Regions from separate parts of the Shinella zoogloeoides genome, predicted to be linked through region 1. Evidence: predicted binding sites of a transcription regulator. Region 1 holds the regulator's gene; the other holds the start of a gene.
What was found. Region 1 encodes PhoB, which activates phosphate uptake and scavenging genes when phosphate is short. Its sites were predicted from a motif close to TGTCATNNANCTGTCAT; they were not measured.

Region 1 (7,674 bases):
CGCTGTTCTTCTACGTCAAGAAGGCGCATCTCGGCGTCATCCCGGGCCTGAAGGAATATGTCGAGTTCTTCACGAGCGACGACATGGTCGGCCCGGACTCCCCGCTGGCTGAATACGGCCTCGTCGCCGCTCCGGATGCCGAGCGCGAAGAAGCCCGCAAGGCCTTCGCCGACGGCAAGATCATGTAATTGACTTGGCCCGACCCGGCATTTCCTTGGAAATGCCGGGTCGGGCCGCTCCCCATTTGGCAGGCCGAACAAATGACAGCGCGGATGATCTCGCCGGGAGAATTTCCTAAATGAGTATTTCCCTTCTTCTGCTCATCATCGCCGTCATCGGCGTGGCGGGCTATCTTGTCGGAAGCTGGCGCGCCAACGCGCTTGCCGGCGGCAGACTTTCAAATCTTCATTCCCGGCCGGGCTATTACGGCTCCTTCGTCGCCATCTGGGCCATGCTACCCGCGCTTGTCGTGCTCCTCGTCTGGATCGTCGCGAGCCCGATCTACATCGGCTCGTCGGTGCGTGCCGGCTTCCCCGACGAGGTGAAGGCCGAGCCGCAGGCGACGCAGAACCTCAACTACAACATGATCGGTGCCATCGCCCGCGGCTTGAAACTGCTGTCGGCGGAAGAGCGTGACGCGCTGTTTGCCGACGGTTCGACCGCCCGGACGGTGCTCGGCGCCAAGGGCGTGCCGCTCGCGGCCGATCCGGCACAATACATGCTGACGTCGGCGGACGATCTCAACCGCATGACGTCGACCAGCAGCACCCTGCTGTCGATCCTCGTCATCGTCGCCGCGCTCGCCGGCGCCTTCCTCTCCTACCGCGCGATCGCACCGAAGTTCCGGGCCCGCAATCGCGTCGAAGGCGTCATGCTGGTCGGCCTCATCGGCGCTTCGTCGATCGCCATCCTGACGACGGTCGGCATCGTCGCCTCGATGGCCACGGAAGCCATCCATTTCTTCAACATGGTGCCTGCCTGGGAATTCTTCTTCGGCACGACCTGGGACCCGCGCTTCGCCGCGGCCGGCGCGACGGAATCCTCCGGCCAGTTCGGCCTGATCCCGCTGCTCGCCGGCACGCTCTATATCGGCTTCGTCGCCATGCTGGTCGCCGTGCCGGTCGGCCTCTTCGCGGCCATCTACATGTCGGAATACGCCTCGCGGACAGTCCGTTCTATCGCCAAGCCGCTGCTCGAAGTGCTCGCCGGCATCCCGACCATCGTCTACGGCTTCTTCGCCCTGATCACGGTCGGCCCGTTCCTGCGCGATATCTCCGCCCAGCTGAACGGTCTCGTCACCGGCAATTATGTGAACTTCATTCAGGCGCAGAGCGTTCTGACGGCCGGTATCGTGATGGGCATCATGCTGATCCCCTACGTCTCCTCGCTGTCGGACGATATCATCACCGCCGTGCCGCGGGCGCTGCGTGACGGTTCACTCGGCCTCGGCGCCACCCGTTCCGAGACGATCAAGCGCGTCATCCTGCCGGCTGCCCTGCCGGGCATCGTCGGCGCGCTGCTGATGACCGCGTCGCGCGCCATCGGCGAAACCATGATCGTGGTTCTGGCCGCCGGCGTCGCCGCCCGCATGCAGCTCAATCCCTTCGAGCCGATGACGACGGTGACGGTGAAGATCGTCAACCAGCTGACGGGCGACCTCGAATTCACCTCGCCGCAGACGCTGGTGGCTTTCGCGCTCGGCATCACGCTCTTCGCCATCACGCTTTGCCTCAACATCTACGCCCTCTATATCGTGCGCAAATACCGGGAGCAGTACGAATGAGCCAGGTCTCCACGAGCCCCGCCCTAGGCATCGCCGCCAGCCCCGAACGCCGCGATATCGGCCTTCGCCGCCGCTATGCCGCCGAGCGCCGCTTCCGCCTCTACGGCATGGCCGCGATCGGCTTCGGCCTCCTCTTCCTGTTCCTCCTGCTGTTCTCGGTGTTTTCCAAGGGCTACACCGCTTTCCAGCAGACGATGATCACCATCCCGGTCGAGTTCTCCGAACAAATCATCGACAAGAATAATGAGCGCGCCTCGAACCCCCAGAAGCTGGTCTCGGCCAACTATCCGGTCGTCGCCCGCAATGCGCTCGCCAAGGTTCTCGGCGTCAGCGAAGACGACCGTGCCGGCCTGAAGGCCGTGGGCGGCATGATCTCGGACAGCGTCCGCGTCCAGTTCCGCGACCTCGTCACCGCCGATCCCTCGATCATCGGAACCACGCAGAACGTGACTTTCCTGGCGCATGGCGACCTCGACTCGGCCTTCAAGGGCCAGATCGACCTCGGCGTGGCGGAGAACAACCGCAAGGTCTCCGACAAGCAGGTCGGCTGGATGAACCAGCTTGCCGAAAGCGGGGCGTTCGCCAAGCACTTCAACACGGGCCTCTTCACCAACGGTGCATCGAGCCGTCCGGAAGCCGCCGGCGTCGGCGTCGCCGCCATCGGCTCGCTCTACATGATGCTGATCGTGCTGGCGCTGTCGTTGCCGATCGGCGTCGCCGCCTCGATCTATCTCGAGGAATTCGCCCCGAAGAACCGCTTCACCGACCTCATCGAGGTGAACATCAACAACCTCGCCGCGGTGCCGTCGATCGTCTACGGTCTGCTCGGCCTTGCGGTCTTCGTCAACTTCGCCGGTTTCCCGCGCTCGGCAGCCCTCGTCGGTGGCCTGGTGCTGACGCTGATGACGCTGCCGACGATCATCATCGCGACCCGCGCGGCGCTGAAGGCCGTGCCCCCGTCGATCCGCTCGGCCGCGCTTGGCCTCGGTGCCTCGAAGATGCAGACCGTGTTCCATCACGTCCTGCCGCTCGCCATGCCCGGCATCCTCACCGGCACGATCATCGGCCTGGCGCATGCGCTCGGCGAGACCGCGCCGCTGCTCCTCATCGGCATGGTCGCCTTCGTCGCCGATATTCCATCGACGCCGCTTGAGCCCGCAACGGCACTGCCGGTGCAGATCTACATGTGGGCTAACGAGGCGGAACGCGCCTTCGTGGAGCGCACCTCGGGAGCGATCATCATCCTCCTCATCTTCCTCATCCTCATGAACGTGGGTGCAATCCTGTTGCGCCGCCGTTTTGAACGGCGCTGGTAGAAGGTTATAGACAGATGAACATCATGTCAGAAGCAGCAGTCGAGAAAGCGCTGGACAAGAAAATGAACGACATTTCCTACAAGATGATCGGCAAGGACGTCTCGGTCTACTACGGCGACAAGCGCGCACTCTACGACGTCAACCTGAACGTCCGCGAAAACACCGTGACGGCGCTGATCGGCCCGTCGGGCTGCGGCAAGTCCACCTTCCTGCGCACGCTGAACCGCATGAACGACACGATCGACGGCTGCCGCGTCACCGGCCGGATCACGCTCGACACGGACGACATCTACGATCCGTCGATCGACGTGGTGGAACTGCGCGCCCGCGTCGGCATGGTCTTCCAGAAGCCTAACCCCTTCCCGAAATCGATCTACGAGAATGTCGCCTACGGCCCGCGCATCCACGGCCTTGCCAAGGCGAAGGCCGACATGGACGCCATCGTCGAGCAGAGCCTGCAGAAGGCCGGCCTGTGGAACGAGGTGAAGGATCGCCTGCACGAAGGCGGCACCGGTCTTTCCGGCGGCCAGCAGCAGCGCCTGTGCATCGCCCGCGCCGTCGCCGTCAGCCCCGAGGTCATCCTGATGGACGAGCCGTGCTCGGCGCTCGATCCGATCGCGACCGCCAAGGTCGAGGAACTGATCCACGAGCTGCGCGCCAACTTCACCATCGTCATCGTGACGCACTCGATGCAGCAGGCGGCCCGCGTCTCGCAGCGCACCGCCATGTTCCACCTCGGCAATCTCGTCGAGGAGAACGACACGGACAAGATGTTCACCAACCCGGACGACCAGCGCACGCAGGATTACATCATGGGCCGCTTCGGCTGACGCAACCGTCGCCAAAACCCTGACCATCCGAGCGCATCAAGGATAAAGACATGTCATCGACCCATATCGTTTCGATCTATGACGAAGAACTGAAGTACCTCTCCCGCCGCATCTCCGAAATGGGCGGCACGGCCGAGCAGATGGTTTCGGATTCCGTCCGCGCGCTCGTCACCACCGATGCGGCGCTGGCCCAGAAGGTCATCTCGGAAGACGTCATCCTCGACAATGCCGAGCGCCAGATCAACGACAAGGCCATCGTCACCATCGCCAAGCGCCAGCCGATGGCGGCGGACCTGCGCGAGATCATGGGCGCCATCCGCATCGCCGCCGAGCTGGAGCGCGTCGGCGATCTCGGCAAGAACACCGCCAAGCGCGTCATCGCCGTGCAGAGCTCGGGCATGCCCCGCAAGCTCGCCCGCGGCCTGGAGCATCTTGCCGAACTTGCGCTGATGCAGCTCAAGGAAGTGCTCGACGTCTACGCCACCCGCTCGATCGAGAAGGCCAAGGCCATCCGCGAGCGCGACGACGAGATCGACGCGATCTACACCTCGCTGTTCCGCGAACTCCTCACTTACATGATGGAAGATCCGCGCAACATCACGCCCTGCACGCACCTCCTGTTCTGCGCCAAGAACATCGAGCGTATCGGCGACCATGCGACCAACATCGCGGAGACCATCTACTATATGGCGACCGGCTCGCAGCCGGAAGGCGAGCGCCCGAAGGACGACACCTCGACGTCCGTCGTTGCCGCCGACGTCTCCGAGTAAAGAGAGTAGGTTCGCTTTATGGTGCCGAGAATTGCCGTCGTGGAAGACGAGGAGGCGCTCAGCGTCCTCCTGCGCTACAACCTCGAGGCCGAAGGCTTCGAGGTCGATACGATCCTCTCCGGTGACGAGGCGGAGATGCGCCTGCAGGAGCGCATGCCGGACCTTTTGATCCTCGACTGGATGCTGCCCGGCGTTTCCGGCATCGAACTGTGCCGGCGCCTGCGCCAGCGGCCGGAAACGGAGCGCCTGCCGATCATCATGCTGACGGCGCGCGGCGAGGAGAGCGAGCGCGTGCGCGGCCTTGCCACCGGTGCGGACGACTATGTGGTAAAGCCCTTCTCGACGCCGGAACTCGTCGCCCGCGTCCGTGCCATGCTGCGAAGGGCCAAGCCCGAGGTCGTCTCGACGGTGCTGCGCTGCGGCGATATCGAACTCGACCGCGAGACGCACCGTGTCCACCGCCGCACCCGCGAGGTGCGCCTGGGGCCGACGGAGTTCCGCCTGCTGGAATTCCTGATGACCTCGCCCGGCCGTGTCTTCTCCCGCTCGCAGCTTCTCGACGGTGTCTGGGGCCACGACATCTATGTGGACGAGCGCACCGTCGACGTGCATGTCGGGCGCCTGCGCAAGGCGCTCAACTTCGCCAACATGCAGGACGTCATCCGCACCGTCCGCGGCGCCGGCTATTCGCTGGAAACCTGAGCCGCCGAAATTCCTCCCAAGGACGGGAATGGGCCCTTCGGGGCCCGTTTCGCGTTTTTGGGTCATCTCAACGGCAATAACGAAAACGGGCCCCGAAGGGCCCGCATCTCATTCCACGATCGCTGTTGTTACCGCATCCGCCGCCGCTCGGCGGAGGGCTGGTAGGCGAGGCGCTGGTGGTAGGTGCAGTAGGGCGAGTTGTCCGGGGACTCGTTGCCGCAGAAGTGGAAGTCGTCGTTCAGCGGGTCGCCGATCGGCCACTTGCAGGTGCGCTCGGTCAGTTCGGTCAGCTCCAGGCGGCGCGACATCGGCACGACCACCTTGTTGCCGTTGGCCGGAACCGGAAGCTGCTCGCTCTGCGTCTCGAAGTCGGTGTCCAGCTCTTCCTTGGGAAGGGCGCTGCCGGCAGGCCGGGCGACAGTGCGCGTCACGGCCGGGCGGGCTGCGAAATTCGACGGGCGCGGGGTTGCCGCGGCCGGGCGCTTCGGGCGTGACGCCGTCTGCGTGCCGCCGGCCTTGGCGCGGCCCGGCAGGTTCAGCCGGTGAACCTTGCCGATCACCGCGTTGCGGCTGACGCCGCCAAGCTGTGCAGCGATCTGGCTCGCGCTCAGGCCCTCGGCCCAGAGCTTCTTGAGTTTCTCGACCCGCTCGTCTGTCCAGTTCATGTTCTCGTCTCCGCTCGGCGCTCGCAATGCGGGAATCCCTCATCGCGTCCCGGACGGGTCCGGAACCTGAACGCCTTGACTCTTTTGGTGACTAGTTCCGCCGCATGCAGTCTAGTAATTGGTCTTTAACCTAGAGACAGGGGGACTCTGTGACAAGAGTCGCGGGAATCGGCGCGAATCGATTTCTAAGTTTTCCCCAACTTGCTGGTCTGGTGTGACTCGATAGAGACACCTTCCGCGCGTGCCGCGAATCCTCACCTTGCGGCAGGTTCAGCCATATTTCGGGATGCACTTTTGTTGACATGGAGGGGTGAAATGCCGATAGTGCGGCATGCCGCCGAAAGGCGGCTTTTGATTTTTCTGGTGTCCGGAAAAGTCAAGCACGGGACCCGTTTTTCCGCATCTCTTTTCGGAGGATACGCGCCATGGCCGATGCCGCGCCGCTCTATGAAACCTATATGCGTGCGCCGCTCCGGTTCACGCGCGGGGAGGGCGTCTGGCTGATCGCCGAAGATGGCGAGCGCTATCTCGATTTTGCCGCCGGCGTCGCCGTCAATTCGCTGGGCCATGCCCATCCCCATCTCGTCGCCGCGCTGAAGGACCAGGCCGACAAGGTCTGGCATCTGTCGAACCTCTATGAGGTCCCGGGCCAGGAAAGCCTCGGCCGCCGGCTGACGGAAGCGACCTTCGCGGACAAGGTGTTCTTCACCAATTCGGGCGCCGAGGCGCTGGAATGCGCGATCAAGACGGCGCGTCGCTATCATTTCGCCAAGGGCCATGCCGGCAAGTACCACATCATCACCTTCGACGGCGCCTTCCACGGCCGCACGATCGCCACCATCGCGGCCGGCGGGCAGGAAAAGTATATCGAGGGTTTCGGCCCCAAGGCGCCGGGCTTCCTCAAGGTCCCCTTCGGCGATATCGGCGCCGTCAAGGATGCGATCACCGAGGAAACGGCTGCGATCCTGATCGAGCCGGTGCAGGGCGAGGGCGGCATCCGCCCGGTGCCGAAGGAATTCATGCAGGAGCTGCGCCAGCTCTGCGACGAATACGGCCTGCTGCTCATCCTCGACGAGGTGCAGTCGGGCGTCGGCCGCACGGGCCGCCTCTTCGCCCATGAATGGGCCGGCGTCACGCCCGACATCATGGCCGTCGCCAAGGGCATCGGCGGCGGGTTCCCGCTTGGCGCCTGCCTTGCGACGAACGAGGCCGCCGCCGGCATGGTCGCCGGCACGCACGGCTCCACCTATGGCGGCAACCCGCTTGCCATGGCCGTCGGCAATGCCGTGCTCGACGTCGTCCTAGAAGAGGGTTTCCTCGAGCATGTGCGCGACGTCGCGCTCGTCTTCCGCCAGGGACTTGCCGCGCTGAAGGATCGTTTCCCCGAGGTCATCGAGGATGTGCGCGGCGAGGGCCTGCTGCTTGGCATCAAGGCAAAGGTACCGGTCGCCGACCTGCTGAAGGCAATCCGCGCGGAAAAGCTACTCGGCGTGCCGGCCGGCGACAACGTGCTGCGCATTATGCCGCCGCTGACCGTTACAGCGGAAGAAGCGCGAGAGGGGCTCGCCCGTATCGAGCGGGCAGCGGAAAAGCTGACGGCCGCCTCCA
Region 2 (7,674 bases), on a different replicon from region 1:
ATTAAGACCAGACTTAGATGTTTAGTTGTCTAGACTAATAGACATTTGGAGATGAGGCAATGACATCCTTTCAAAAAACTGCCGAAGCGGCCGCGGCGAGTGCGGCTACCGACCGGCAGAAGGCGATGGGCCTGCTGGCGAAGGCGAGCCGGGCCGAATTGCAGGCGGCGTGGGACGCGCTCGGCGACAAGCCGACAGTGCAGCCCGTGCGCGGACCGGAAACGGGCCTCGTCATGGTGCGCGGCCGCATCGGCGGCGGCGGTGCGCCGTTCAACCTCGGCGAGGCGACGGTGAGCCGCGCCAGCATCCGCCTGGAGGACGGCACGGTCGGTCATGGCCAAGCGCTCGGCACGGACGGCGCCAAGGCGAGGCTGGCGGCGATCTTCGACGCGCTGTTCCAGCGGCCGGACAGCAAGGCCGCGGTGGAAACCCTGCTTGGCGCCATCGCCACGCGCGTAGCGGAAGAGGATGCGGCCACGGCCCGCCAGACGGCCGCCACCCGCGTCGATTTCTTCACCATGGTTCGCGGAGAGGACTGATGACAGACACACTTGCCTTTGCCGGCGGTTTCCAGGAGCCGGTGTTCGAGGCCCAGGCGGTCTTCCGCACGCTGATGGACTGCATGGCCCGCCCCGGCACGGTCGGCCACGTAACCGCAAGCGTCCTGCCGCCCAAGCCGCTAAGCCCGGCCGCCGGCGCAGTCGCGCTGACGCTCTGCGATCATGACACGCCGGTCTGGCTGACTCCGGCGCTCGCCGCCTCGGCACTGCCCGGCTGGCTTGCCTTCAATGCCGGTTCGCCCGTCACCGACGAGCGCCAGAACGCCCGCTTCGCCTTCGTGGAGCAGGGCGCGATGTTGCCCAATCTCTGCCTCTTCGCGCAGGGCACGCAGGAATATCCGGATCGCTCGACGACGCTAATCGTCGAGATCGCCTCCTTCGAGGGCGGGCGTCCGCTGGTCCTGACCGGGCCCGGCATCCGCAGCCAGGAGGAGATCGCACCCGTCGGCCTGCCGGACATGTTCGCGCATTTCTGGTCGGAGAACCACCAGAGCTTCCCGCGCGGCGTCGATCTGATCCTCGTTGCCGGCGACAATATCCTGTGCCTGCCGCGTACCACCGTTCTTCGCGTGAAGGAGGCCTGACCATGTATGTTGCCGTCAAGGGTGGCGAAGCCGCCATCTCCAACGCCCACCGCCTTCTCGCCGACCGCCGGCGCGGCGACCGCTCGCTGCCGGCCATCGGCATCGAGCAGATCGTCGCCCAGCTCGGCCTTGCCGTCGACCGCGTGATGGCGGAAGCCTCGCTCTATGACCGCGCGCTCGCGGCGCTTGCCGTCCGGCAGGCGCGCGGCGACATGATCGAGGCGATCTTCATCCTGCGTGCCTACCGCACGACGCTGCCGCGTTTCGGCTATTCCAAACCGGTCGAGACCGGCGCGATGCTGGTCGAGCGCCGCGTGTCCGCGACCTACAAGGACCTGCCGGGCGGCCAGCTTCTCGGGCCGACCTTCGACTATACCCACCGCCTGCTCGACCCGTCGCTGCTGACGGACGAGGCGGTCGATGCACCGCTGGAGCGCGGCGAGGCCGGCGAGCCGGTCATGCGCGTTTCCGACATTCTCGCCGGCGAAGGCCTTGTCGAGGACGATGGCAGCATGCCCGAGGGCCATATCGCTGGGGATATCACGCGCGAGCCGCTGGAATTCCCGATGGCGCGGGACTTGCGCCTGCAGGCGCTTGCCCGCGGCGACGAGGGCTTCCTGCTGGCGCTCGGCTATTCCACCCAGCGCGGCTACGCCCGCACCCATCCCTTCGTCGGCGAAGTGCGCATCGGTGAGGTCGAGGTGGAGCTGGACATGCCGGAACTCGGCTTTTCCGTCTCGCTCGGCCGCATCCAGGTCACTGAATGCCAGATGATCGCCCAGTTCAAGGGCTCGGCGAAGAACCCGCCGCAGTTCACCCGCGGCTATGGCCTCGTCTTCGGCCAAAGCGAGCGCAAGGCCATGGCCATGTCGCTGGTCGACCGGGCGCTACGCGCGGAGGAATTCGGCGAGGACGTCGTGGCGCCTGCGCAGGACGAGGAATTCGTCATCTCCCATTCCGACAACGTGCAGGCGACCGGCTTCGTCGAGCACCTGAAGCTGCCGCACTACGTGGATTTCCAGGCCGAGCTCGACCTCGTGCGCCGCATGCGCCGCGAATACGAGGTCGCACAGAATATCGAACTTCCGGAGGCCGCAGAATGAGCACGGCAGAACTGGCGACCTACAACTTCGCCTATCTCGACGAACAGACGAAACGCATGATCCGCCGCGCGATCCTGAAAGCGATCGCGATCCCCGGCTATCAGGTGCCCTTCGCCTCGCGCGAAATGCCCATGCCCTACGGCTGGGGCACCGGCGGCGTGCAGGTGACGGCGGCGATCCTCGGCCCCGCCGATGTGCTGAAGGTCATCGACCAGGGCGCGGACGACACGACCAACGCCGTCTCCATCCGCGCCTTCTTCCAGAAGGTCGCCAATGTGGCGGTGACGACGAAGACCCGCGAGGCGACGATCATCCAGACGCGCCACCGCATCCCCGAGGAAACGCTCGCCGCCGGCCAGACGCTCGTCTACCAGGTGCCGATCCCCGAACCCTTGCGCTTCCTCGAGCCGCGCGAGACCGAGACGCGCAAGATGCATGCGCTGGAAGAATACGGCCTGATGCACGTCAAGCTCTACGAGGACATCGCGCGCAACGGCCATATCGCGACGACCTACGCCTATCCGGTGAAGGTGGAGGGCCGCTACGTCATGGACCCGTCGCCGACGCCGAAATTCGACAATCCGAAGATGCACATGTCGGAAGCGCTCCAGCTCTTCGGCGCCGGCCGCGAAAAGCGCATCTACGCCGTGCCGCCCTATACAGAGGTCGTCAGCCTCGATTTCGAGGACCACCCCTTCGAGATCCAGACCTTCGACAAGCCCTGCGCGATCTGCGGCGCGGAGAATGTCTATCTCGACGAAGTGGTGCTCGACGACAAGGGCGGGCGGATGTTCGTCTGCTCGGACACCGACCATTGCGAGGAACGCTGCGCCAACGGCCATCGCGGGCACTTGGCGTATGACAAGGAGGCCGCCGAATGAGTCGTGCTCACCCCCCTCTGCCCTGCCGGGCATCTCCCCCTCAAGGGGGGAGATCGGCAAGCGGCAAAAACCTCACTCAGACAGCAACGTTAGAGATGGACGAAACGGTGCTCCACCCAATCTCCCCCCTTGAGGGGGAGATGCCCGGCAGGGCAGAGGGGGGTATTGCCGCCTCCCGCACCATGGAGGCTACCCGATGACCGACACCCCCCTTCTCAAGGTCCGCGACATCTCGAAATTCTATGGCGCACGCATCGGCTGCCAGAACGTCTCCTTTGATCTTTGGCCGGGCGAAGTGCTGGCCATCGTCGGCGAATCCGGCTCCGGTAAGACGACCCTGCTCAACTGCCTTGCCACCCGCCTGATGCCGACCTCCGGCTCGGTCGAATACCGCATGCGCGACGGCGGCATGCGCGACCTTTCCCGTATGAGCGAGGCGGAGCGTCGCTTCCTGATGCGCACGGACTGGGGCTTCGTGCACCAGAACCCGGCGGACGGCCTGCGCATGGCCGTGTCGGCCGGCGCCAATGTCGGCGAGCGGCTGATGGCGGTCGGCGAGCGGCACTACGGCAATATTCGCGAGACGGCCGGCAACTGGCTCGGCCGCGTCGAGATCAGCGTGGACCGTATCGACGACCAGCCGCGCGCCTTTTCCGGCGGCATGCGCCAGCGCCTGCAGATCGCCCGCAACCTCGTCACCTCGCCGCGCCTCATCTTCATGGACGAGCCGACCGGCGGCCTCGACGTCTCGGTGCAGGCGCGCCTGCTCGATCTCTTGCGCGGCCTCGTGCAGGATCTTGGCCTTTCGGCGATCATCGTCACGCACGACCTTGCCGTCGCCCGCCTTCTCTCCCACCGCATGATGGTGATGAAGGACGGCCTCGTCATCGAGCAGGGCCTGACGGACCGCGTGCTCGACGATCCGCGCGAAGCCTATACCCAGCTCCTCGTTTCCTCGATCCTGCAGGTTTGAAAGCATGATCCCGAAAAGTGGACCCCGGTTTTCGGACAAGACCATGCGTCAAAAGGAAAAATGACATGCCCACACCCCTCGTCGTTTCCGAAGTGGCGAAGAGCTTCACCATGCATCTTCGCGACGGCATCCGCCTGCCGGTGATGTCGAATGTCGCCTTCTCGGTGAAGGCAGGCGAATGCGTCGTGCTGGGCGGCCCGTCCGGCATCGGCAAGAGCTCGCTGCTCAAGATGGTCTATGGCAACTATGCCGTCGACAGCGGCCAGATCCTCGTCGAGCACGAGGGCAGGCTGCTCGATCTTGCCACCGCCGATCCGCGCACCATCCTTGCCGTCCGGCGCGGCACGCTCGGCTATGTCAGCCAGTTCCTGCGCACCGTGCCGCGAGTCGCGGCCGTCGATGTCGTCGCCGAGCCGTTGCAGGCCCGCGGCGTCGAGGCGGCGGAGGCCAAGGCCGCGGCCGAGACGATGCTGGCCCGGCTCAACCTGCCGCGCGAACTCTGGCAGCTTCCGCCCGCCACCTTCTCCGGCGGCGAGCAGCAGCGCGTCAACATCGCGCGCGGCTTCATCACCGACCACCGCATCCTCCTGCTCGACGAGCCGACCGCCTCGCTCGACGCGAAGAACCGCGCCGTCGTGGTGGACATGATCGCGGAAAAGAAAGCCGCCGGCGTCGCGCTGCTCGGCATCTTCCATGACGAGGACGTGCGCGAAAAGGTCGCCGACCGCATCATCGACGTCTCCGCTTTCTCGCCGCGAAAGGCCGCCGCATGACCCGGCTTTCCGAAACGCCGTTGATCCATCCGACGGCAACCGTCTCCGACACGGTGCTCGGCCGTTACACCGAGATCGACGAGAACTGCCGCGTCAGTGAGGCCGAGCTCGGCGACTATTCCTACCTGATGAACGGCACCTCCGTCTGGTGCGCGATCATCGGCAAGTTCGCCAACATCGCCGCCTCGGTGCGCATCAACGCGACCAACCATCCGATGTGGCGCGCCACCCTGCACCACTTCACCTACCGCGCCAACGACTACTGGCCGGATGCCGAGCAGGAGGCCGATTTCTTCTCCTGGCGGCGCGGGCATCGGGTGACGATCGGCCACGACGTGTGGATCGGCCACGGATCGACGATCCTGCCGGGTGTCACGATCGGCAACGGCGCTGTCATAGGCTCGGGCGCGGTCGTCACGAAAGACGTCGAACCCTACATGATCGTCGGCGGCGTCGCGGCGAAAGTCATTCGCGAACGTTTCCCGCGAAGCATTGCCGAACGCATGGAAAAACTCGCCTGGTGGGACTGGGATCACGCCCGGCTTCGCGCCGCGCTGGACGACTTTCGCAAACTTGACGCAGAAGCCTTCCTCAGCCGTCACGACGGCTGAGACCACCTTTCGAATGCCGGAATTCCAGGCCTGTGGACTGTTATTTTTCCGACACGAAAGTGACATCGCCCCTTCATCAACAGCGTTTAGAGCCAGTTCCGAAAACGACAGGACCCAACCCCGGGCCAAGTGTTAAGGAAGAGGGATCCGCCATGTTCCGACTGAAGAATATTACCCGCCGCTTCGGCGCGCGTGTCGCGGTCGCCGACGTGACCTTCGACATCCCGCAGGGCCAGATGGTCGGCGTCATCGGCCGCTCGGGCGCCGGCAAGTCCACCCTGCTGCGCATGATCAACCGCCTTGCCGATCCGAGCGAGGGCACGATCCATTTCAACGACGTGGAAGTCTCGTCACTGCGGGGCGCGGCCCTGCGCAACTGGCAGCGCGACTGCGCGATGATCTTCCAGCAGTTCAATCTCGTGCCGCGCCTGGACGTGCTGACCAACGTCCTGCTCGGCCGCCTCAACCACCGCTCGACGGCGCTCAGCATCCTCAATCTCTTCACCCGCGAGGAGCGCATCATGGCGATCGCGGCGCTGGAGCGGCTCGGCATCGAGCAGACCGCCCTGCAGCCGGCCGGCACGCTCTCGGGCGGCCAGCAGCAGCGCGTGGCGATCGCCCGGGCGCTGATGCAGAACCCGAAGATGCTGCTCGCCGACGAGCCGATCGCCTCGCTCGATCCGCTCAACGCCAAGATCGTGATGGACGCGCTGCGCGACATCAACGAGCGCGAGGGCATCACCGTCGTCACCAACCTGCACACGCTCGACACGGCGCGCGCCTATTGCGAGCGCATCATCGGCATGTCCGCCGGCCGCGTCGTCTTCGACGGCCCGGCGCGCGAGCTGGATGCCGAGGCGGTGCGCACGATCTACGGCACCGGCGCCGACGGCGCGGAAATCGACGAAAGCGTCACCTCTACGGCGATCCGCAACCCGGCCCGCCAGGACAACACCAAGGAATCCGCCAGCCCGACACCGCTGGCACTGGCTGGGCTCTGAGCCCCGCCGGGATCGCACGACCCGCGTAAAGGGTCAGACAACTTCCAGTCCGGCAAGGCCGGTCAACCAGGAGAAAGATCATGCTGAAGAAAGTTCTTCTCGGCGCCGTGGCGCTCATCGCGCTTGCCGGCCACGTCCAGGCCGAAGACCTCAAGGAATTCCGCGTCGGCATCATCGGCGGCGAGAACGAAGCCGACCGCCTGCGCAATTACCAGTGCCTCGGCGATCACCTGAAGGCCGAACTCGGCTTCGAGAAGGTCTCCTTCTTCCCGGCCGCCGACTATGACGGCGTCATCCAGGGCCTGCTCGGCGGCACGCTCGACTATGCCGAACTCGGCGCTTCCGGCTTTGCCAAGATCTACCTCGCCAAGGCAGACGCCGTCGAACCGATCCTGACGACCGTGCAGACCGACGGCTCGACCGGCTACCACTCGATCATGGTCGCCCGCAAGGATTCAGGCATCACCAAGCTGGAAGACCTGAAGGGCAAGAAGCTCGGCTTTGCCGATCCGGACTCCACCTCCGGCTACCTCGTCCCGCTCGTCACCCTGCCGGAATCGATCGGCGGCCCGGTCAAGGAATACTTCGCTGAAACCGGCTTCGGCGGCGGCCACGAAAACCTCGTACTCGAAGTGCTGAAGGGCACCTTCGACGCAGGCACGACCTTCGGCTCGGGCGTCGGCGAATGGAAGGACGGCTACACGTCCGGCAACCTGCACAAGATGGTCGAGAAGGGCATTCTCGACATGAACGATCTCGTCGAACTCTGGAAGTCGCCGCTGATCCCGAACGGCCCGATCGTCGTTCGCACCTCGATGGCCGACGAGACCAAGGCGAAGTTCAAGCAGTTCATGCTCGACCTGCCGAAGAAGGACGCCGCCTGCTTCTCCGCCGTCATGGGCGGTGACTTCACGGCGTTCACGGAAGTCAACGTCGACTTCTACAAGCCGATCATCGACGCCCGCAAGGCGACCATCGGCGGCTGATAGCCGCGGCGACATCGGCGCCGGCCGCATCCCGGCCGGCGCCTCCGTTTTTCCGGATGCCGAATTATCTGTGGCGTCCTTCGTACCCTGGCGGAAAAGTCCATGGCCATGAACACGCTTCACGACGGCTTCAGCGAGAAGGGCGCTCTGATCGAGCGGCACTGGCAGGAGCTGAATGCGCGCCGTCGCCTCTATACATGGC

Region 2: phnC (phosphonate ABC transporter ATP-binding protein) is a predicted target of PhoB. The motif match lies at 5,546-5,562, and genes of this name have one in related genera.

The regions. Positions count from the first base shown of each region.
Region 1 is NZ_CP132311.1:100,021-107,694, forward strand. Features, by position in the region: gene Q9316_RS01380 (PstS family phosphate ABC transporter substrate-binding protein) at 1-188, shown strand, start outside; gene pstC (phosphate ABC transporter permease subunit PstC) at 299-1,783, shown strand; gene pstA (phosphate ABC transporter permease PstA) at 1,780-3,099, shown strand; gene pstB (phosphate ABC transporter ATP-binding protein PstB) at 3,114-3,929, shown strand; gene phoU (phosphate signaling complex protein PhoU) at 3,980-4,699, shown strand; gene phoB (phosphate regulon transcriptional regulator PhoB) at 4,718-5,401, shown strand; gene Q9316_RS01410 (GcrA family cell cycle regulator) at 5,530-6,066, opposite strand; gene Q9316_RS01415 (aspartate aminotransferase family protein) at 6,492-7,674, shown strand, end outside.
Region 2 is NZ_CP132312.1:137,350-145,023, reverse strand. Features, by position in the region: gene phnG (phosphonate C-P lyase system protein PhnG) at 60-539, shown strand; gene phnH (phosphonate C-P lyase system protein PhnH) at 539-1,144, shown strand; gene Q9316_RS21135 (carbon-phosphorus lyase complex subunit PhnI) at 1,147-2,247, shown strand; gene Q9316_RS21130 (alpha-D-ribose 1-methylphosphonate 5-phosphate C-P-lyase PhnJ) at 2,244-3,128, shown strand; gene phnK (phosphonate C-P lyase system protein PhnK) at 3,325-4,101, shown strand; gene phnL (phosphonate C-P lyase system protein PhnL) at 4,167-4,874, shown strand; gene Q9316_RS21115 (DapH/DapD/GlmU-related protein) at 4,871-5,485, shown strand; gene phnC (phosphonate ABC transporter ATP-binding protein) at 5,638-6,486, shown strand; gene phnD (phosphonate ABC transporter substrate-binding protein) at 6,567-7,472, shown strand; gene phnE (phosphonate ABC transporter, permease protein PhnE) at 7,575-7,674, shown strand, end outside.